Linked DNA regions of Thiohalobacter thiocyanaticus. The protein of the gene in region 2 binds, or shares a complex with, the protein of the main gene of each other region. Links are inferred from orthologs where the notes say so. Each region holds a gene or a part of one and is shown on either strand. Other genes may lie near its edges. The genes, in order: holA, CFK21_RS09010, dnaN and dnaX.

Region 1 (6,176 bases), 910 kb from region 2 along the record:
TGCTCGGCCAGCACCACCCGCACCAGCGGGTGCGGCAGGGTCAGGGGCGAGAGGGACCATTGCAGCTCGGCACGTTCACGGCAGGCGGCGGACAGGCCGTCCGGACCGCCGACCAGCAGCGCCAGGTCGCGTCCATCCTGCAGCCAGCCGCGCAGCCGGTCGGCCAGCTGTTCGGTGTTCCAGGCCCTGCCGCCGACCTCAAGGGCGATCACCGTCGCATCCCGGGGCACCGCCGCCAGCAGGCGTTCGCCCTCCTCGCGGCGGATGCGTTCCAGATCGGGGTTGCGGCCGCGTTTCGCAGGCGCGATCTCGACCAGTTTCAGGCGGCATTCATGCGGCAGACGCCTGGCATATTCGCTGAAGCCCGCCTCCACCCAGGCCGGCATCCGGGTGCCGACGGCCAGCAGATGAATCTGCATCAGGGCCTACCGCGTCATACGCTCTGCAGATGGGTGGCGGCCTCGCCCTCGCCGCCGGCGCTCCAGAGCTTCTCCAGGTTGTAGAAGGCACGCGCCCGCGGCAGCATCACATGAGCCACCACGTCGCCCAGGTCGACCAGGATCCATTCGCCGCTGTCCTGGCCCTCCACGCCGATCGGGCGCAGGCCCTGCTGCTTGGATTCATCGATGACGTTCTGGGAGATGGACCGGACGTGGCGGTCGGAGGTTCCGCTGGCAATGACCATGTAGTCGGTCACCGAGGTCAGTCCGCGCACATCGATGATGCTGATGTCCTGGGCCTTCATGTCCTCCATGGCCTGAACGACGAGGGTCTTGAGGGATTCGGTGGAGAGGGTTTCAGTCACGCGGTTTACCTGTGGGCTTGGGGATTCAACAATACAGACGGTTGGCCTGCAGATATTCGAGCACGGCATCGGGCAGCAGATAACGGCTGCTGCGCCCGGCGGCCTGCTGGGCGCGAATGGCGGTGGCGGAAATCGCCAGCGAGGTGACCTCGATCTGATATATAAGACCGGCCGGGCGGCTTTTCAAACGCGCGGCATCATCCACGCCCCGCTCGGTCAACAGCCGGGCCGGCGCGCCCGCCGGACGCCCCCCGCCCGGACGGGCCATCACCAGCAGGTGCGCCAGTTCGGTCAGGCGCTCCCAGCGGTCCCAGCCGTCCAGGCCGCCGAAGGCGTCCTCGCCCAGTACCAGACCCAGCGGGCAGTCACCGTGCTCGGCGCGCAGGGATTCCAGGGTGTCGACCATATAGGAGGGACCGGGGCGCTCCAGTTCACGCCCGTCCAGCACCAGCCGGTCCTGCCCCTGCAGGGCCAGCGCGAGCATGTCGCGGCGCGCCTCGGGGGAGGCCTGCGGTGGATCACGATGGGGGGGTTCCCGGGCCGGCAGCATCAGCATGGCCTCCAGGTCGAGTTGCTCCTGCACCTCCAGGGCGGTGCGCAGGTGACCATAGTGAACCGGATCGAAGGTGCCGCCGTAGACGCCGATCATGCCTGGCCGTCGGAACTGGGCATCGTGGACTGACTCAACTGCGCACCTGGCCGTCGCCCAGGACGACGAACTTGAGCGTGGTCAGGCCCTCCAGCCCCACCGGGCCGCGGGCATGCAGCTTGTCGGTACTGATGCCGATCTCCGCGCCCAGCCCGTATTCGAAGCCGTCGGCGAAGCGGGTGGAGGCGTTGACCATCACCGAACTGGAATCGACCTCGCGCAGGAAGCGCCGGGCGCGGGCATAGTCCTCGGTGACGATGGCGTCGGTGTGCTGCGAGCCATGGGCGGCGATGTGGTCCATGGCCGCGTCCAGATCATCCACCACCCGCACGGCCAGGATCGGCGCCAGGTACTCGGTGTCCCAGTCGGCGTCGCTGGCGGCGCTGATGCCGTCGAGGACGGCGCGGGTGCGCTCGCAGCCGCGCAACTCCACGCCCTTTTCCCGATAGGCTCGCGCCAGCCGCGGCAGGATGGATTCGGCGATGTCCGCATGCACCAGCAGGGTCTCCATGGTGTTGCAGGTGCCGTAGCGCTGGGTCTTGGCGTTGAGCGCAATGGCATAGGCCTTGTCCGGATCCGCGCGGTCGTCGATGTAGACGTGGCAGATCCCGTCCAGGTGCTTGATCACCGGGATGCGGGATTCCTCGCTCACCCGTTCGATCAGGCCCTTGCCGCCGCGCGGCACGATGACATCGACACAGTCCTTCATCCGCAGCAGTTCGCCCACGGCGGCACGGTCGGCGGTCTCGATCACCTGCACTGCCGTACCCGGCAGGCCGGCCTGGCCCAGGCCGATGCGGATGCAGGCGGCGATGGCCTGGTTGGAATGCAGCGCCTCGGAGCCGCCGCGCAGGATGGCGGCGTTGCCCGACTTCAGGCACAGGGCGGCGGCGTCGGCGGTCACATTGGGCCGGGATTCGTAGATGATGCCGATCACCCCGAGCGGCACCCGCATGCGTCCGACCTGGATACCGCTGGGCCGGTAATTGAGATCGCTGACGGCCCCGACCGGATCGGGCAGCGCAGCGATCTGGCGCAGGCCCTCGGCCATGGCGGCAATCCGGTCATCGGTCAGTTCCAGCCGGTCCAGCAGGGCCGCGTCCAGGCCGCGTTCGCGCCCGGCCTCGAGATCACGGGCGTTCTCAGCCTTGAGGGTATCGGTCGCGGCCTCGATGGCCTCGGCGATGGCATGCAGGGCATTGTTGCGGGCCGCGGTGTCGGAGCGGCTGAGCAGCCGGGCGGCGGCACGGGCCTGCTCGCCGACCCGCTGCATGTAGGTCGCAACGTCGGGGGCAAGGGATTCGGGGGTGGCGTTCATCCTGCGGTACGGGGTCCTGTCTGCTGCTGGAAAAACCAATCCGCCACGGAATCGCACGCGTTTCCAGCTGTAGGTTGGGTTAGGCGCGCCAGCGCCGTAACCCAACGAATGCGGTCTGAATGTTGGGTTACACCCTACGGGCTAACCCAACCTACGGCATTCGACCTGTCCGTGCTTTCCGTGTATTCCGTGGCCATGATCTCAGGCGGTCTTGCCCTCGGTCAGCCCGAGCGGCCGGCCCGCCAGATCCAAGGCCAATTGTACCAGTTCATCCCAGGGGTTGCCCGCGGCCTGACCCTTTATGATGCGGTCGATGCGGGCGCTGCGACGCAGGAAGCCGTACCAGGCCGGCAGCCGGTGCCGCTGCAGGGCCTGGCCGATCACCGCCTGGCGGTTCTTCCACACCCGGAACCGGCCCTGCACCGCAGCCAGCGACTCACCATGGGCCAGGGCCCAGCCCATGGCCTCCAGGCTGCGCAGTTCGCGGGTCAGGGCCCAGTTCACCAGCACCGGCTCCACCCCCTCCTGCTGCAGGCCGGCGAGCATGCGCACGGCGCGTTCGCCCTGGCCGGCCAGAACCGTGTCGACCAGGCCGAAGACATCGAATCGGGCGCTGTCGGAGACCGCCTCGGCGACCCGGGCCGCATCCAGCTGCTCGCCGGGGTAGAGCAGCGCCAGCTTGTCCACCTCCTGGGCCGCGGCCAGCAGATTGCCTTCGACCCGCTCGGCCAGCATCTGCACCGCCTCCGGCTCGGCGGTCAGGCCCGCCCGCTGCAGGCGCTGGCCGATCCAGCGCGGCAGCTGGCGGCCATCGATCGGCCAGGCGGCCAGCGACACGCCGGCGTCCTCCAGCGCCTTGAACCACTTCGCCCGGCGCTGGGCGGCCTCGAGCTTGCCGCAGATGACCAGCAACAGGGTATCCGGGGGCAGGGACCGGGTGTAGGCCGTCAGGGCCTTGCTGCCGGCGTCTCCGGGCTTGCCGGAGGGGATGCGCAGTTCCAGGATGCGTCGGTCGGCGAACAGCGACAGGGCGCTGGCGGCCTCGCCGAGCCGGCCCCAGTCGAAACCGGACTCGGCATGAAACACCTCCCGATCCACATAGCCCCCGGCCCGGGCTGCCGCGCGGATGGCATCGGCCGCCTCCTGCGCGACCAGGGTCTCCTCGCCCCAGAGCAGATAGACCGGCGCCAGTCCCTGCTTGAGATGGGTGGCGAGTTGTTCGGGCCTGAGTTGCATGGTCAGCCGTCGCTGCCGAGGGCCTGCAGCCGCAGCATCAGCAGCTGAGTGATGTCGCGGCGCATCTCGGCCCGGATCTCGCCTTCCTGGCTGCCGCTGGCCAGGGGATCGAAGCGGTCGTAGAGGTACTCCCGGGCCAGTTCCAGTTCCTGGGGTTCGAGCAGCAGCCGCCCGTCGGTGGTACGCACGCTGAACACCAGCCGCTGGATCAGTTCGTATTCCTGCACCTTGCCGCCGGCCTGCACCGACAGCACCCGGCGGCCGGCCTGGTTGGTGATGATATCCAGGATGGCCGTGGCCTGTTCCGCGGATGGCACCACCTGCACGCCGGATCCTTCCAGCAACCGGCGCAGGTCGCGGCCCAGATCGCTGTACTCGCTCAGCCCCTGTATCTGGGTGCGCGCCATTTCGGGTGGCAGGTTCGCCTGGCCGCGCAGCTGGAAGCCGCAGGCGGACAGGGTCAGGGCCAGCAGCAGGACTAGAACGGTCGGCAGGTGATGGGATCGGGTCATGGAAGATCCTGTTTATCAGCGTGAAGGCCGTAGCTCGGGTTACGCTGCGCTAACCCGAGCTACATCATTCCTCGTTCAGACAACAATGTTGACCAGCTTGCCCGGCACCACGATGGTCTTGCGGATCGGCTTGCCCGCGGTGAAACGCTGGACATTGGCATCAGTGTGCGCCGCGGCCTCGACACCGGCCTTGTCGGCATCGGCCGGCACCTGGATGCGGGCGCGGACCTTGCCGTTGACCTGCACCACCAGCTCGATGCTGTCCTGTACCAGGGCCGCGGCGTCGTGCCGCGGCCAGGGGGCGGCGAGAATCTCGGCTGCGTCGGTGCAGCGAACGCGCGGCCACAGTACATGGCAGATGTGCGGCACCACCGGTGCGAGCAGCCGCAGCAACATGTCCACGGCCTCGTACTGCAGAGCGAGATCGCCGGGCGCCTCGCTCTGCTCGTCGATCTCGCCCAGGCTGTTGACCAGCTTCATGCAGGCCGCCACCACGGTGTTGAACTGGTACCGCCCATAGTCGCGCGCGGCCTGCTCCACCGCCTGATGGATGGCGGTACGCCGCTGCTGGCGTTCCGTGTCCAGGCCGCTCCAGTCGAAGCCAGCGAGGAAGGCGCGGCGCTCCTCGGGCGTATCGTACTTCGCCAGGCGGAAGGCCGGGCGCATACCCAGCGCCCACAGCCGCTTGAGGAAGCGATGGGCGCCGGCCACGCCCTCGTCGGACCACTCCAGCGATTGCTCGGGCGGGGCGGCGAACAGGGTGAACAGACGCACCGTGTCGGCACCGAAGCGCTCGATCAGCGCCTGTGGATCCACGCCGTTGTTCTTGGACTTGGACATCTTCTCGATGCCGCCGATCTGCACCGGCCCGCCGTCGCGGCCCAGGCGGGCGCCGGTGAGCTTGCCCTTGCCGTCGCGCTCGACCTCGACCTCGGCGGGATTGAAGAAACGTTTCCGGCCGTCCTCTTCACGATAATAGGTCTCGGCCACCACCATGCCCTGGGTCAGCAGCCGTTTGAAGGGTTCGTCCGAGCGGATCAGGCCGGCGTCGCGCATCAGCTTGTGATAGAAGCGCGAGTACAGCAGATGCAGGATGGCATGTTCGATGCCACCGATGTACTGATCCACCGGCAGCCAGTAGTCGGCACGCGCGTCCAGCATAGCCTGGTCGTTGTCGGCGCAGGCATAGCGGGCGTAGTACCAGGACGACTCCATGAAGGTGTCGAAGGTATCGGTCTCGCGCTCGGCCTCGCCGCCGCACTGCGGGCAGCTGGTGCGGGACCATTCCGGCATCTTCTTCAACGGCGAGCCGCTGCCGTCGAACTCGACCTGTTCCGGCAGCACCACCGGCAGCTGGTCCTCCGGCACCGGCACCGCGCCGCAGTCGGGACAGTTGATGATGGGGATGGGACAGCCCCAGTAACGCTGGCGGGACACACCCCAGTCGCGCAGCCGGTAGTTGACCGTGCGCCGGCCGCGGCCCTGCGCCTCGATGTAGTCGGCGATGGCGCTGAAGGCCTGATCGAAGTCCAGGCCGTCGAACTGTCCCGAGTCGCGCAACACGCCCTTCTCGGTCCAGGCCGCCTCACTGACATCCGCCTGCGAGCCGTCGGCGGAATGAATCACCTGTTTGATGGGCAGACCGTACTTGCGCGC
Region 2 (6,025 bases):
TACCGTTATCACAATCCCGACAGTGGCAGCTGGGAAAGTCTGAGCTGGAATCAGATGGCCCTGCGCATCGCACGCTGGCAGGCCGCACTGCGCCGCGAGGATCTGGAGGCCGGGGACCGTGTCGCCCTGATGCTGCGCAACGCCCCCGAGTGGGTGCAGTTCGATATCGCCGCCTCGGGGCTGGGGCTGGTGATGGTGCCCCTCTATACCCAGGACCGGGCCGAGAACATCGCCTATATCCTGCAGAACGCCGGGGTGAAGCTGCTGCTGATCGGCGACGACGAGCACTGGGATCTGCTCAAGCCGGTGCGCGGTGAGCTGGGCTTTCTGCTGCGTATCCTCAGCGTGCGGCGCTGCCGCGACCCGGGCCATGAACCGCGGCTGCGGTGCCTGGAGGACTGGCTCGGACCGGAAACCGATGCCGACCCGGCCGAGGCGGTGCAGGTCGCGCCGCTCGATCCCGATACGCTTGCCACCATCGTCTACACCTCGGGTACCACCGGCCGGCCCAAGGGCGTGATGCTCAGCCATGTCAACATCCTGTGGAACGCCCATGCCTCGCAGCGCATGGCAGCGGTCTACCCCGACGATCTGTTCCTGTCCTTCCTGCCGCTGTCGCATACCTTCGAACGCACCGTGGGTTATTATTTGAGCATGATGTGCGGCGCGGCGGTGGCCTACAACCGCTCCATTCCCGAACTGGCCGAGGACCTGCTGGCGATCCGGCCCACGGTGCTGATCTCGGTGCCGCGCATCTTCGAGCGCGTGTACAACAGGATCCAGGCCCAGCTGGAGGAGAAGTCGCCGGTCGCGCGGGCGCTGTTCAACAGCGCGGTCACGGTGGGCTGGCGCCGGTTCGAATACCGCCAGGGCCGGACCGGCTGGTCCCCCGCCCTGCTGGCCTGGCCGCTGCTCGATGCGCTGGTGGCGCGCAAGGTGATGCAGAAACTGGGCGGGCGCATGCGCCTTGCCATCAGCGGCGGCGCGGCCCTGCCGCCGCGGGTCTCACGGCTGTTCGTCGGGCTGGGGCTGAATCTGCTGCAGGGCTACGGGTTGACCGAGACCAGCCCGGTGCTGTGTGCCAGCACCCTGGAGGACAACGTGCCCGACAGCGCCGGCCTGCCGCTGCCCGATGTCGAGGTGCGGCTGGGTGCAGGCGACGAACTGCTGGTGCGCAGTCCCGGCGTGATGTTGGGCTACTGGGACAACCCGGAGGCGACCGCGGCCATGATCGATGACGACGGCTGGCTGCACACCGGCGACAAGGTGCGCATGGACGCGCGCGACCGGGTCTGGATTACCGGCCGCTGCAAGGAGATCATCGTCCTGTCCAACGGCGAGAAGGTGCCGCCCGGGGACATGGAGATGGCCATCTCCATGGATCCGTTGTTCGATCAGGTCATGGTCCTGGGCGATGGCCATCCCTTCCTGACGGCGCTGATCGTGGTCAACCCGGATCAGGCTCAGCTGGAACTCAAACGCCTGAACGTGGACCCGGATACGCCCGGCGTGCTGAATACCGAGCCGTTCAAATCCCTCGCCGAGGCCCGCGTCAGGGAACAGATCAAGACCTTCCCCGGTTATGCCCAGATCCATGGCATCACCTGCTACCGGGAGGCCTGGACCATCGAGTCCGGCCTGCTGACACCGACGCTGAAGCTGCGCCGCGACAAGGTGGCGGCAGAGGCGGCCGGGGACATCGACCGCATGTACGCAGGACATTGAGCTTGTATGAACGATTCTGATGCCGATGACCGCCAGCCAGCCCTGCGGCTGGTGGCCTCTCCCCAGGACACCAATGCCGCCGGCGACATCTTCGGCGGCTGGATCATGGCCCAGGTGGACGTGGCCGGCAGCATCGCGGCCTACCGCCGGGCCGGCGGCCGCGTGGCCACGGTGGCGGTGGACTCGCTGCAGTTCCATCAGCCGGTGCTGGTCGGCGATCTGGTCAGCTGTTATGCCGAGGTGATGAAGGTGGGTACCACTTCCATTACGGTGCACGTGGAGGTGGTCGTGGAACGGGATTCCCGGGCAGGCATTGCCCGGCTCAAGGTTACCGAGGCCAATCTGGTCTATGTGGCGCTGGACAATGATGGAAAGCCGCGGCCGGTGTGAGCCTGGTTGCAGTTCATCCCGTCATCCCCGCGCAGGCGGGGATCCAGGCACCTCGGCGGTTATGGATTCCCGCCTGCGAGGGAATGACGGTGAGCGGCGCGCGTTATCAGCGGGCTTGACCTCTGCCCCGGTCTGCCATTTCTCAGGCCGCGTCGGTCGCCGTCAGCGGGCGATCCTGCCGCTGCGCCGTCTGCTGGTAGTAGAGGATCTCCTCGATCACGGCGCAGCTGATACCGTCACCGGTGTCGAAGCGGATGGCCACGCCCAGTTCGTCCCAGCGGGCTACCTCGCCGCCGGCCTGGCGCGAGATCCGGCACCAACCGGTATCGATGCCGAAATTGAGCTGTACCAGCGAGCCGGTGGCGGGATAGTTGCCGCCCTCGATCTCCACGAACATGCTGCAGCCGCCGAGGTCGCGGATATGGCCGCGGCAGCAGCCGTGCAGATGCCGGATTTCCACGTCGATGCAGGTTGCGGTACGGTCGTGACTGCGTCGTTCCATTTCCGCCCTCTCTTGGTGTTGTTCTGCGTTCAGGGCGTCCGTGCAAGCAGGTACCCGCGCTCATGCGCAGGCGGTAAAGGCGTTAGCGGAAACGGCGGGGGAAACTTTAACGGGATGTGAGCCGCGGGAAGCTGTGGGATCAGGCGGTGATCCGGTACGACTCCCGGGTGGAGGGAAACAGCCGGAAGAAGTTCTCGGTGGAGGCCGCGATCAGTTCCTCGACCGGTTCACCGCGCGTCTCGGCCAGGGATTCGGCCACGAAGCGCACATAGGCCGGCTCGTTGGGCTTGCCGCGCTTGGGCACCGGGGCCAGGTAGGGGGAATCGGTCTCGATCAGGATGCGGTCGGACGGCACCTTGCGCGCCACCTCGCGCAGGGCCTCGGCGTTGCGGAAGGTGACGATGCCGGAAAAGGAGATGTAGAAGCCCAGGTCCAGCGCGGCACGGGCCATTTCCCAGGTTTCAGTGAAGCAGTGCAGGATGCCGCCGGGCTCCTCGGCATGGCCTTCGCGCAGCAGGGCGAGGGTGTCCTCGCGGGCATCCCGGGTGTGCACGATCAGCGGCTTGTGGCAGGCGCGCGCGGCCTCGATGTGGGTGGCGAAGCGGCTGCGCTGGATCTCCTGTTCGGCCGTCTCCTTTACATAGTAATAGTCCAGCCCGGTCTCGCCGATGGCAACCACGCGCGGGTCGTCGGTATGGGCCAGGATAGCCTCCACGGTCGGCTCCTGCGGCACCTCGTCGGTCGGGTGCACGCCGACCGAGACGCTCACGTCCGGCTCGGGCTCGATCAGCTCGCGCATGGCCGGATAGGCCTCGAGACTGATGGAGATGCACAGGAAGCGCCCGACCTGGTGGGCGCGGGCCTCGTCCAGGGCCTGGTGCAGGCCCCCGGGATAGCGGCTCAGGTCGAGGCGGTCGAGATGGCAGTGGGAGTCGATCAGCATGGTTCCAGTATCCGTCCGGCGGTGTATGACTGGCCGTGTAGTCTACGGATTTTGGGGGTGGTTGCTAAGTCCGAGATGCGGCAAAACCGCAATCGTAGTGAGGGTGCAGGATGGAGGCCGAAAACTGGCTGTCATTGCGAGGAACGAAGTGTCGCGGCACAAGCGAGCTTGTGAGCGCAGAACGCCCGCAGGGCGGCCCCGAAGGGGTGAGCACAGCGAATAATCTCCACCCGGCTAATCCCGCCGTATGAGATTGCCACGCTACGCTCGCAATGACGGGGATTCGGTCGGCCCGTTGCTGCTTGGCTCGGGCTACATGGTGTGGGTCGGGCGTTCGGCCTTGAGCGCGCCGGCGAGATAGGTCTCGATCTTGTTGCGGCAGCTGCCGCCGTCCTGGTCGCTGAACTGCACGCCGATGCCGGCCGCCCGGCTGCCCTGGGCGCCCTTGGGGGTGATCCAGATGATGCGTCCCGCCACCGGCAGCTTTTCGCCCTCGTCCATCAGGGTGAGCAGCATGAACACCTCGTCGCCGAGCTGGTAGCTTTTGTTGGTGGGGATGAACAGGCCGCCGTTCCTGACGAACGGCATGTAGGCTGCGTACAGCGCGCCCTTGTCCTTGATGCTCAGTGAAAGTATGCCTTGCCGTCCGGGTTTCATGCGTGTTTGCGTCTCCTGCGGGGTCTGCCCGCTGCCGTCCAGGCGATCAGCAGGTCCTCGAACAGCGACTGCCGGTTGACCGGGGTCGCCGTCATCTGCAGGGCCTGCCAGACCTGCTCCAGTAGATTGTGCAGGGTGACCGGGTCCATATCCTCGGCCATATCCTGCATGGGTTCAAGCAGGTCGAGATTGCGTATCGCGTGCTCGCCCTGCTGCAGGCGTATCAGATCCATCAGCCACTGACTCATCCATTCCAGCGGTGCGTTGTTCTCCGCACCGGACCAGTCGGCGGCCACCGCGACCGCATCCTCGCGGCCGTCGATCAGCGCCTGCCACTGATCGAACCAGACCCGGCGCCGGGTCAGATGCTCGCCCTCGGTCAGGGCCAGCGCGGTCAGCGGGGCGCCGTCGGCCAGGGCCAGCAGCAGATCCGCATCATGGTCGCCGACGCGGGTTGCCAGCCAGCCGCGGGCCCCGGCCGCCGGAGGCGCAGCCAGCCGCAGTCCCTGACAGCGACTGCGGATGGTGGCCAGCAGCCGCGAGGGCTGATCCGTGATCAGCACCAGTACCGTGTTATCGGTCGGTTCCTCCAGGGTCTTGAGCAGGCTGTTGGCCGCGGATCGGTTGAGCCGGTGGGCACCCTCGATGCGTGCCACCTTGAAGCCGCCCTGGTGGCTTTTCAGCCCGAGCCGGGCGCAGAGCTCACGCACCGGGTCGATCTGGATCTGGGTCTTGCCCGGCTCCGGGACGAGGATCAGGTTGTCCGGATGCGTGCCGGCCTCGAACTGCTGGCAGGCGCTGCAGTGACCGCAGGCGCTCCCGTCGGCGGCCGGTTGCTGGCACAGCAGGCTGGCGGCGAAGGCCTCGGCCAGATCCTGCTTGCCGACTCCCGCCGGCCCGTGGAACAGGTAGGCGTGGGCCAGCCGGTTGGCCTGGCGTTGGGCCTGCAGTTGTTGCCACGCGGACAGATTCCAGGGGTGTATTTCTTTCATTAATAAAGTGTTAAAGATATATTGTGAAGTATTTTATACAATACGCTCAGCGGCGATTGCCTGTTTCCGTCATTCCGGCGCAGGCCGGAATCCATTGCCTCAGTCAGCATCCAGCAACCGTTCCAGCGCCAGACGAATCCCGGCCTGAACGGTTTCCAGATCCTGTCCGGCGTCGATGACCGCAAAGCGTTCCGGCTCGGCTCGGGCCCGGTTCAGATAACCCTGGCGGATACGCTCGAAGAATTCCAGATTTTCCTGCTCAAACCGGTCCGGATCGCTGCGGTTACCTGCGCGTTCCATGCCAATCTCTACAGGAACGTCCAGCAGCAGGGTCAGATCGGGGCGCAACCCGCCCTGCACCAGCTGTTCCAGTTCGGCGATCCGTTCCAGTGAGAGTCCGCGGCCGTAGCCCTGATAGGCGTAGGTGGCGTCGGTAAAGCGGTCGCACAGCACCCAGTCGCCGTGTTCCAGCGCCGGGCGGATCACCTTGTCCAGATGCTCGGCGCGGGCAGCGAACATCAGCAGCAACTCGCAGTCCGGATGCATGCCCTGGTGGGCGGGATCCAGCAACAGGCCGCGCACGGCCTCGGCCAGCGGTGTTCCACCGGGTTCGCGGGTGCTGACCAATACTTTATTCTTTGCATTAATTAAAGATTCTATATATCTGATATTAGTTGTTTTACCGACTCCCTCCCCGCCTTCCAATGTGATGAATCGCCCCTTCATGACCGGCCTCGTTGTGCGGTTCCGGACGCGGCACGTGCGCGCCTGCCAGCCGTTCCGGTCGTGGGCTTGCCGACGCAGCGGTACTGGCCA
Region 3 (6,114 bases), 1.7 Mb from region 2 along the record:
CCCTTGAGCGGCAGGATGGCCTGGTTGCGACGGTCACGGCCCTGCTTGGCCGAGCCGCCGGCGGAATCGCCCTCCACCAGGTAGAGCTCGGACAGGGCCGGGTCGCGCTCCTGGCAGTCGGCCAGCTTGCCCGGCAGTCCGGCGACATCCAGTGCACCCTTGCGGCGGGTCATGTCACGCGCCTTGCGCGCGGCCTCGCGGGCCCGGGCTGCCTCGACGATCTTGGCGGTGATGGCCTTGGCCTCGTTGGGATGTTCCAGCAGGTAATTGTTCAACTGCTCCGCCATGGCGGATTCGACCACCCCCTTGACCTCGCTGGACACCAGCTTGTCCTTGGTCTGGGAGGAGAATTTCGGATCCGGCACCTTCACTGAAAGCACCGCGGTCAGGCCCTCGCGGGCATCGTCTCCGGTCGGCGTGACCTTGGCCTTTCGGGTGATGGCTTCAGCTTCGAGGTAGTGGTTCAGTGTGCGGGTCAGCGCGGCGCGAAAGCCGGCCAGGTGGGTGCCGCCATCGCGCTGGGGAATGTTGTTGGTGAAGCAGAAGATGTTCTCCTGGTAGGAGTCATTCCACTGGAAGGCGGCCTCGACCCAGATGCCGTCACGCTCGGTATTGAAGTAGCACACGGTCGGGTGCAGCGGGGTCTTGTTGCGGTTCAGGTGCTCGACAAAGGCGCGAATGCCCCCCTGGTACTCGAAAACATCGGATTTCTCGGTGCGTTCGTCGCGCAGGCTGATGCGCACCCCGGAATTGAGAAACGACAACTCTCTCAGACGCTTGGACAGGATGTCGTAATGGTATTCAGTGTCCGTGAAGATCTCGCGGCTGGGCTTGAAGCGGATCTCGGTGCCGGTTTTGTCAGTGTCGCCGATCTCGGCCAGCGGTGCGACCGGCTCCCCCAGGCGGAATTCCTGGTGCCATACCTTGCCGTCACGGTGGATGGTGAGTTTGAGGTATTCGGACAGGGCATTGACGACCGAAACACCCACGCCATGCAGCCCGCCCGACACTTTATAGGAGTTGTCGTCGAACTTGCCGCCGGCATGCAGCACGGTCATGATCACTTCGGCGGCGGAGCGGCCCTCCTCCGGATGCAGATCCACCGGGATACCGCGGCCATCATCGGAAATGGTGACCGATTCATCGCTATGGATAGTGACCTGAACCTCGCGAGCATGCCCGGCCAGCGCCTCGTCGATGGAGTTATCCACCACCTCGAACACCATGTGGTGCAGGCCGGTGCCATCGTCGGTGTCGCCGATGTACATACCCGGGCGCTTGCGCACGGCGTCCAGGCCGCGCAGCACCTTGATGTTCGAGGAATCGTAGGTGGTTTTATCCGTCATGACCCCATCCTTCTATCGCAATGGCCCAGTATACCATTTCCTGGGCGCCGCTGTGTTCCACGTGGAACCTCAGCGGATCTCAGCGAGCCGCCCCTGTTCCACGTGGAACATTCTGGCATCCATCCCCGGGCTCGAGGGAATGGCGTCCGCGTCTGTGGTGGTGATATACAACTGGGACTGCAACGCCAGCAGCCGCTCCAGCACCCGCTGGCGGTGTCCCATATCCAGTTCGGCCGGCAGATCATCGATCAGAAACAGGCAGGGTTGGCGGTTTTTTTCCATCATCAACTCGGCCTGGGCCAGGAGCAGGGCGGAAACCAGCTGCTTCTGCTGACCGCGCGAGATCCGCTCGATGGCGGGTACTCCGTCCAGCAATGGCAACAGATCGGCCCGGTGCGGTCCGGCCTGGGTGAAGCCGCGCCGCAAATCGGAATCCAGCCGGGCATCCAGCGTTGCCGCCAGACCCGCCTCTTCCGGCCAGCCTGGCTGATAGCGGAAATCGAGCCCGGGCAGATCGACCAGGGATGCCAGGTTGCTACGAACATAGGGCAGGAGTTCGCTGATGTATTCATTGCGCAGGCTGTGCAGAACCTCGGCAGCCTGCACCAGCGCCGGTGTCCAGGCCGCGATGTCACGTCGGCTGCGGCCTGTGCGCAGTGCAGCGTTGCGCTGCTTGAGGGCCTTAGCATAACGCTGCCAGGCGGAATAGAAACCCGGTTCCACGTGGAACACGCCCCAGTCCAGGAATCGGCGGCGATAACGGGGCCCGCCCTCGAGAATCAGGTGGCTGTCGGGATTGAGCAGCTGAATCGGCAACGCCCGGGCCAACTCGGCCAGCTGGCGGACCGGCTGCCCCCCCAGACGCAGGGTCTGGCCATCCGGGCCGCGTTCAATACCCAGCGTGCGTTCGCCTGTATCCGGATCAGCCAGCCGGGCAATCAACCGAAAGTGAGTTTCACCGCCCTGAATCAGTTGATCGAGCTTGCGGGTACGGAAGGAACGGACCCGGCCGAGATAGAAAATCGCCTCCAGCAGACTGGTCTTGCCGGAGCCATTGGCACCGACAATCAGGTTGAAGCGCGGCGACAACTCCAGTTCAGCAGCGGTGATATTCCGGAAATGACTGAGGCTTAACCGGGTCAGCGGCATGAATCGGGAGCACAGACAGGCACCGTTGCGGCTACAGCCGCATCGGCATGACCACGTAGCGGTTCGGCCCGCCCTGGGGATCGTCGATCAGGCAACTGCTGTTGGCGTCGCTGAGCAGGATACGGACCTCCTCGCCCGGCAACGCTGACAGGGCATCCAACAGGTAGGTCACATTGAAACCGATTTCCAGCGGATCGGCGCTGTAGTTGATCTCCAGTTCCTCCTCGGCCTCCTCCTGTTCCGGGTTGTGCGCCTGAATACGCAGGCTGTTGTTGTCCAGGCTGAGCCGGATACCGCGGTATTTCTCGTTGGACAGGATGGAAGTCCGGGTGAGCGCCTGGCGCAGACCGGTAGTCGCGGCAGTGATGACCTTGTCACCGCCCTTGGGCATAACCCGCTCGTAGTCCGGAAAGCGGCCATCGATCAGCTTGGAGGTGACCTGCAACTCAGGCGTGTTGATGCGGATATGGTTGGCACCGAGCGCCACGGTGACTTCGGCATCGGAACTTTCCAGCGAGCGGAGCAGTTCCTGTACCCCCTTGCGCGGGACAATGATCTGGGTCTTTTCCCCCACCCCGGTTTCGACCGCCACTTCGGACATCGCCAGGCGGTGCCCGTCCGTGGCGACGGCGCGCAGGGCATCGGTATCGACCTCCAGCATCAGGCCGTTGAGGTAGTAGCGCACATCCTGCTGGGCCATGGCGAAATGGGTGCGCTCGATAATCTCCTTCAACGCCTTTTCCGGCAGGGTGAAGGACAGGGCCGTCTTCATCTCCTCGATCACCGGGAAGTCGCCGGCAGGCAGGGTCGAGAGGGTGAAACGGCTGCGGCCGGACTTCACCAGGGCCCGTTCCTGCTCGATGCTGATCTCCAGGGTGCTGCCTTCGGGCAGGGCCCGGCAGATATCGAACAGCTTGCGCGCCGGCAGGGTAACCTCTCCACCTGCGTCAACGGCCTGCTCGACCGTGGCGACCAGTTCGACCTCCAGGTCAGTGGCGGTCAGGGTGAGGCCCTGGCCGCTGGACTGGATCAGGACATTGCCCAGGACCGGCAGTGTCTGGCGGCGTTCGACCACACCGATGATCTGCTGCAGTGGCTTGAGGAGGTTCTCGCGCTGAATGCTGAATTTCATCTGTACCTGTCCTGACTAGAAATAGTATTGAATAAATATTTACCCTGTTGTTACTCTTAGTGCGCCCTTGTGCTGTGGATAACAGTGAAATAATGTTTTATTTCAATATCTTGTTATTAGCCACAACCGGGCGGACAACCCCTCGGGAGCCTGTGTGCGGATTGTGGATAAGTCTGTGAGTGCCGGGAACCGGAAAAGGCCGCACATCTTATCCACATCATGTGGTCAGGGTCCTCAACAGGTTGTAATAGTCCTCCTTGATCCGGATATCGGTGTCGCGCAACTCCGCCACCTTGCGGCAGGCATGCAGCACGGTGGTGTGGTCGCGGCCGCCGAAGGAGTCGCCGATCTCCGGCAGGGAGTGGCTGGTGAGTTCCTTGGCCAGGGCCATGGCGACCTGCCGGGGGCGGGCGATGGAGCGGCTGCGCCGCGCCGAGAGCAGATCCGCCACCCGGATCTTATAGTATTCGGCCACGGTTTTCTGAATATTTTCAATCGATACCAGCTTGTCCTGCAAGGCCAGCAGGTCGCGCAGCGCCTCCTTGACGAAATCGAGGGTGACCGCCCGCCCGGTGAAGCGGGCACTGGCCGCAACGCGCCGCAGCGCCCCTTCCAGTTCGCGGATATTGGACTTGATGCGCTTGGCGATGAAGAAGGCGACCTCGTCGGGCATTTCCACCTGGGCCTGGGCGGCTTTGGCCATCAGGATGGCCACCCGGGTCTCCAGTTCCGGCGGTTCGATGGCCACGGTGAGGCCCCAGCCGAAACGTGATTTCAGGCGCTCCTCCAGTCCGTCGACCTCCTTGGGATAGCGGTCGCAGGTCAGGATGATCTGCTGCTGGCTTTCCAGCAAGGCATTGAAAGTATGGAAGAATTCTTCCTGGGAGCGCTCCTTGCCGGCGAAGAACTGGATGTCATCGATCAGCAGTGCGTCCACCGAACGGTAATAGCGTTTGAACTCGTTGATGGCGTTGTGCTGCAACGCCTTGACCATGTCGGCGACGAAGCGCTCGGAGTGCAGGTAGACCACCCGGGCGTTGGGCTTGCCCTGCAGGATCAGGTTGCCCACAGCATGCATCAGATGGGTCTTGCCCAGCCCCACACCGCCATAGATGAACAGTGGATTGTAGGCGCCGCCGGGGTTCTCGCCGATCTGCATGGAGGCGGCCTTGGCCAGCTGATTGGACTTGCCCTCGACAAAGGTCTCGAAGGTGAAGCTGGCGTTGAGCGTGTGGTTGGTGGGCGCCTGGGCCGGCTGCTCGCGATTGGCCGCACGGGTGAATCGGGCCGCTTCACGCGGCTTGTCCGCCGCAGGGGCGACCTTGCGGGTGCCGACCTCGAGCCGGACCCGGGTCGGTTGTTCCGGGGTCAGCCCGGTCAGGGTGTCCTGGATCAGCCCCAGGTAGTGCTCGCGCACCCAGTCCAGCACAAAGCGGTTGGGTGCCAGCAGCCGCAGGTTGCCTTCCGGGTGGGATTCGGCGTGCAGCGGTCGGATCCAGGTGTTGAACGGCTGTTCCGGGATCTCCTCCTCGAGGCGATCCAGGCACTGTTTCCACAAATGGGTATCCAACACGGGCTCCTTCGGAGGCACAGTTCCGAGTTCTGGTCCGCACGGGACCGGGTCGTTTCGTTGTGGGAAAAGGCCACGAGTCTAACCCCGATTTCACGAGTTATCCACACCCGTTTGCAGGCGTATGGAAGTTGACAGTATCGCAGCGGCGCCGGTAGTATTGCGCGTTCTCTGCAGGGGCCCCTAAGGCCCGGATCCATTAAGCCTTTACTCGAGTCAACGCCATGAAGCGAACCTTTCAGCCCAGTAACCTGAAGCGCAAGCGCACCCACGGCTTCCGCGCCCGCATGAGCACCAAGAACGGCCGCCGTGTTCTCAAGGCACGCCGCGCCAAGGGTCGAGCCCGGCTGAGCGTCTGAGCACGCCCGCGAGTGCATTGGCGCGGACCCCGCACGGCTTTCCGCGCCCGGCGCGGCTGACCCGACCCAGCGAGTTCCGGCGGGTCTTCGCCCACCCCCGCCGCTCCAGCGATCGTTATCTCACCGTGCTGGCCGCCCCGAACGATCTGGGCCATCCCCGGCTTGGACTGGCCATCTCGCGCAAGGTCTCGCCACGGGCGGTCGAGCGCAATCGGATCAAGCGTCTGATACGTGAACGCTTCCGTCATCTGCAGGCCGAGTTGGGCAATCTGGACTTCGTGGTCATCGGTCGTCACGGTCTGAGCCAGGTGCCGGCGGCACAGCTCAACGAGATCCTGGAACGGCATTGGAAACGACTCAGCAGACAATCTGGCAACGCATCCTGATCGGTCTGATCGGGGTCTATCGCTATTGTCTCAGCCCGCTGCTCGGTCAGCATTGCCGGTTTCATCCCACCTGTTCCTGTTACGCCCAGACGGCCGTGGCACGTCACGGCGTGCTGCGCGGCAGCTGGTTGACCCTGAGGCGGCTGGGCCGCTGCCACCCCTGGCATCCGGG
Region 4 (2,907 bases), 570 kb from region 2 along the record:
GGATGTGCTGGCGCGCAACAGCGCGGCGCGCATGGACGGCGACCGGGTGGTGGCGGAGAGCGAAATCGTCGAGGGTGAACGTATCTATGCGGTTTATGACTGCCGCCGGCCGGCGCAGGAGCAGGCCGGCGAGGCAGGGGCGGAAGTCTTTCCCCTGCGCTGAAACCGGCATGAGACTTGCGCAATAAGCGATTGAGGAAAATGGGAAACTGTTATACCCTGCGGGCTCCTGGCAATACCGGTCAATGGTGGCTTGTGCCGGTCCCTCCGCAACGATAAGCTGTGAACCCCGTCAGGCCCGGAAGGGAGCAGCGGCAGCAGTGGACTCGGGTGCCGGAGTGTGGCGGGTACAGGCCGCCTCCTAATTCATCTTTCATGAAATATTCCCTACACTGGGGACAGCCCCGAATGGCGCTTACCTTGGCCGCGTCATCCCCGCGAAGGCGGGGATCCAGCGTCTGTGTGCCCTGCCGGGTACTGGATTCCCGCCTTCGCGGGAATGACGGACGGGCTGAAATCCGCTTTACGTAACGGCCATTCGGGGCTGTCCCCGGTTTGCGGTTTGAGTTGATCACATGTCCTATCAGGTTCTTGCCCGAAAATGGCGGCCCCGCAGCTTCGCTGAACTGGTGGGGCAGGCCCATGTCCTGCGCGCGCTGGTCAATGCGCTGGACAATGACCGCCTGCACCACGCCTATCTGTTCACCGGTACCCGCGGTGTGGGCAAGACCACCCTGGCCCGCATCCTGGCCAAGTCCCTGAACTGCGAGACCGGCGTCGGCTCGCATCCCTGCGGCGAATGCTCGGCCTGCCGCGAGATCGACGAGGGGCGCTTCGTTGATCTGATCGAGGTCGATGCCGCTTCCCGCACCAAGGTCGACGAGACCCGCGAGCTGCTGGAGAACGTCCAGTACGCCCCCACCCGCGGGCGTTACAAGGTGTACCTCATCGACGAGGTGCACATGTTCTCCAACCACAGTTTCAACGCCCTGCTCAAGACCCTGGAGGAGCCGCCGCCGCACGTGAAGTTCCTGCTGGCGACCACCGATCCGCAGAAGCTGCCGGTGACCATCCTGTCGCGCTGCCTGCAGTTCAACCTCAAGCGCCTGCCGCCGGAGCAGATCCGTGACTACCTGGAGCAGATCCTGGAACGCGAGGGCATCAATGCCGAGGCGGGGGCGTTGCGCGAACTGGCCCGCGCCGCCGACGGCAGCATGCGCGACGGCCTGAGCCTGCTGGACCAGGCCATCGCCTACGGCGGCGGCGAGGTGCGCGAGGCCGAGGTGCGCACCATGCTCGGCACCATCGAGCGCGAGTTCGTCTACGACCTGGTGCGGGCGCTCGCGGCCGGTGACGGCAAGGCGCTGCTGGCGCGGGTGGGCGATGCCGCCGAGCGCAGCACCGATTTCGCCGCGCTGCTGGCCGAGTTGTTATCGGTGCTGCAGCGCATTGCCGTTCACCAGGCATTGCCCGGGGAGGGGATGGACGAATATGCCGATGCCCCGGAAGTGATCGCCGAACTGGCCGCGGCCCTGACTCCCGAGGATGTCCAACTCCACTATCAGATCGGCCTGATCGGCCGCCGCGACCTGCCGCTGGCGCCGGACCCGCGCGGCGGCCTGGAGATGATCCTGCTGCGCATGCTCAGTTTCCGCCCGGCGGCGGCCGCGCAGACGCCGGCCGCTGCGGCCCCGGCCCGGCCCGCGCGGCCGGGTGTCCCAGGGGCGGCAAGCCAGGCCTCGGCTCCCGCGGCGCCGACTGCAACGGCATCCGGAGGGAGCGGGGCGGCTCAGCCGGCCGGCGACGACTGGCCCGGCCTGATCGCCGCCATGGGCCTGCGCGGCCTGGCCGGACAGCTGGCGGAGAACTGCACCCTGATCAGCTGCGGGGACAGCCGGGTGCAGCTGCATCTGGATCCGGCCCACCAGCACCTGCTGACCCCGGCGCTGCAGGCCAAGCTGGCCGAGGCGCTGAACCGCTGCCTGGGGCGTGAGGTGCGGCTGGAGATCGACAGCGGCAGCGGGACGCCGCCGCCGGCCGAGACCCCGGCCCAGCAGCAGGCCCGGCGCAGCCAGGAGCGCCAGCAGGCCGCCGAGAGTGCGATTGCCGCCGACGAGACGGTCCGGGCGCTGCAGGATACCTTCAACGCCCGGGTGCAGCCCGACAGCATCCGGCCCCTGGACGATGCATGAACGCATAACCCATGAACTCACTCTGGGTGTATTCGGAAACTTCTGAGAGGAAAGGCAATGAAAGGCGGATTAGGCAACATCATGAAGCAGGCCCAGCAGATGCAGGCCAACATGCAGAAGGCCCAGGAGGAGCTGGCCAACGTGGAAGTCACCGGTCAGGCCGGCGGCGGCATGGTCACGGTGGTGATGACCTGCCGCAACGAGGTGCGCCGGGTCAATATCGACGACAGTCTGATCGGCGATGACAAGGAGATGCTGGAGGATCTGATCGCTGCGGCCATGAACGACGCCGTGCACAAGGCCGAGGCGACGACCCAGGAGAAGATGTCCGGGCTGACCGCCGGCATGGGGCTTCCGCCCGGCTTCAAGATGCCGTTCTGAAGCGCTGACCCATGTCCCTGTCCCCGGCGATTCAACGCCTGGTCGAGGCGCTGCGCTGCCTGCCCGGCGTGGGACCCAAGTCGGCCCAGCGCATGGCCTTCCACCTGCTGGAGCGCGACCGCGAGGGCGGCCGCCGGCTGGCCGCCGCGCTGACCGATGCCATCGACAAGGTCGGCCACTGCGAGCAGTGCCGCACTCTGACCGAGGAGCCGGTGTGCGGCATCTGCCGCAGTGACAGCCGCGACCGCAGCCAGTTGTGCGTGGTCGAGACCCCGGCCGACATCGTCGCCGTGGAACAGGCCACCGATTTCCGCGGCCTGTATTTCGTCCTCAT

The links.
Region 1: the proteins of CFK21_RS09010 (region 2) and holA are in contact, whole or in part, in a cryo-EM structure (PDB 8GIZ), measured with the Escherichia coli proteins. The link is inferred for Thiohalobacter thiocyanaticus from one-to-one orthologs.
Region 3: the proteins of CFK21_RS09010 (region 2) and dnaN are in contact, whole or in part, in a cryo-EM structure (PDB 8GIZ), measured with the Escherichia coli proteins. The link is inferred for Thiohalobacter thiocyanaticus from one-to-one orthologs.
Region 4: the proteins of CFK21_RS09010 (region 2) and dnaX are in contact, whole or in part, in a cryo-EM structure (PDB 8GIZ), measured with the Escherichia coli proteins. The link is inferred for Thiohalobacter thiocyanaticus from one-to-one orthologs.

What each region holds. Positions count from the first base shown.
Region 1 is NZ_AP018052.1:1,039,165-1,045,340, reverse strand. The notes cover bases 1,992-4,956. They hold holA (DNA polymerase III subunit delta), read right to left. Parts: upstream 4,009-4,956; coding sequence 2,974-4,008; downstream 1,992-2,973. Other genes in these bases: leuS (leucine--tRNA ligase), read right to left, coding at 4,596-4,956; CFK21_RS04845 (LPS-assembly lipoprotein LptE), read right to left, coding at 4,011-4,520; CFK21_RS04855 (glutamate-5-semialdehyde dehydrogenase), read right to left, coding at 1,992-2,772. Outside these bases: 23S rRNA (pseudouridine(1915)-N(3))-methyltransferase RlmH, read right to left, coding at 1-419; rsfS (ribosome silencing factor), read right to left, coding at 434-754; nadD (nicotinate-nucleotide adenylyltransferase), read right to left, coding at 831-1,454; more of CFK21_RS04855, read right to left, coding at 1,489-1,991; more of leuS, read right to left, coding at 4,957-6,176. UniProt on the Escherichia coli protein: Part of the beta sliding clamp loading complex, which hydrolyzes ATP to load the beta clamp onto primed DNA to form the DNA replication pre-initiation complex.
Region 2 is NZ_AP018052.1:1,952,233-1,958,257, reverse strand. The notes cover bases 3,212-6,025. They hold CFK21_RS09010 (DNA polymerase III subunit delta'), read right to left. Parts: upstream 5,210-6,025; coding sequence 4,214-5,209; downstream 3,212-4,213. Other genes in these bases: CFK21_RS09000 (pseudouridine synthase), read right to left, coding at 5,932-6,025; tmk (dTMP kinase), read right to left, coding at 5,309-5,935; CFK21_RS09015 (PilZ domain-containing protein), read right to left, coding at 3,873-4,217; CFK21_RS09020 (TatD family hydrolase), read right to left, coding at 3,212-3,560. Also shown: CFK21_RS09035 (AMP-dependent synthetase/ligase), read left to right, coding at 1-1,725; CFK21_RS09030 (acyl-CoA thioesterase), read left to right, coding at 1,732-2,115; CFK21_RS09025 (PilZ domain-containing protein), read right to left, coding at 2,258-2,617; more of CFK21_RS09020, read right to left, coding at 2,757-3,211. UniProt on the Escherichia coli protein: Part of the beta sliding clamp loading complex, which hydrolyzes ATP to load the beta clamp onto primed DNA to form the DNA replication pre-initiation complex.
Region 3 is NZ_AP018052.1:200,676-206,789, forward strand. The notes cover bases 1,578-4,480. They hold dnaN (DNA polymerase III subunit beta), read right to left. Parts: upstream 3,628-4,480; coding sequence 2,527-3,627; downstream 1,578-2,526. Other genes in these bases: recF (DNA replication/repair protein RecF), read right to left, coding at 1,578-2,495; dnaA (chromosomal replication initiator protein DnaA), read right to left, coding at 3,845-4,480. Outside these bases: gyrB (DNA topoisomerase (ATP-hydrolyzing) subunit B), read right to left, coding at 1-1,346; more of recF, read right to left, coding at 1,416-1,577; more of dnaA, read right to left, coding at 4,481-5,200; rpmH (50S ribosomal protein L34), read left to right, coding at 5,422-5,556; rnpA (ribonuclease P protein component), read left to right, coding at 5,574-5,942; membrane protein insertion efficiency factor YidD, read left to right, coding at 5,924-6,114. UniProt on the Escherichia coli protein: Confers DNA tethering and processivity to DNA polymerases and other proteins. Acts as a clamp, forming a ring around DNA (a reaction catalyzed by the clamp-loading complex) which diffuses in an ATP-independent manner freely and bidirectionally along dsDNA.
Region 4 is NZ_AP018052.1:2,522,196-2,525,102, reverse strand. Bases 1-2,883 are described here. They hold dnaX (DNA polymerase III subunit gamma/tau), read left to right. Parts: upstream 1-575; coding sequence 576-2,192; downstream 2,193-2,883. Other genes in these bases: recR (recombination mediator RecR), read left to right, coding at 2,585-2,883; CFK21_RS11685 (YbaB/EbfC family nucleoid-associated protein), read left to right, coding at 2,250-2,573; CFK21_RS11700 (DUF4156 domain-containing protein), read left to right, coding at 1-163. Outside these bases: more of recR, read left to right, coding at 2,884-2,907. UniProt on the Escherichia coli protein: Part of the beta sliding clamp loading complex, which hydrolyzes ATP to load the beta clamp onto primed DNA to form the DNA replication pre-initiation complex.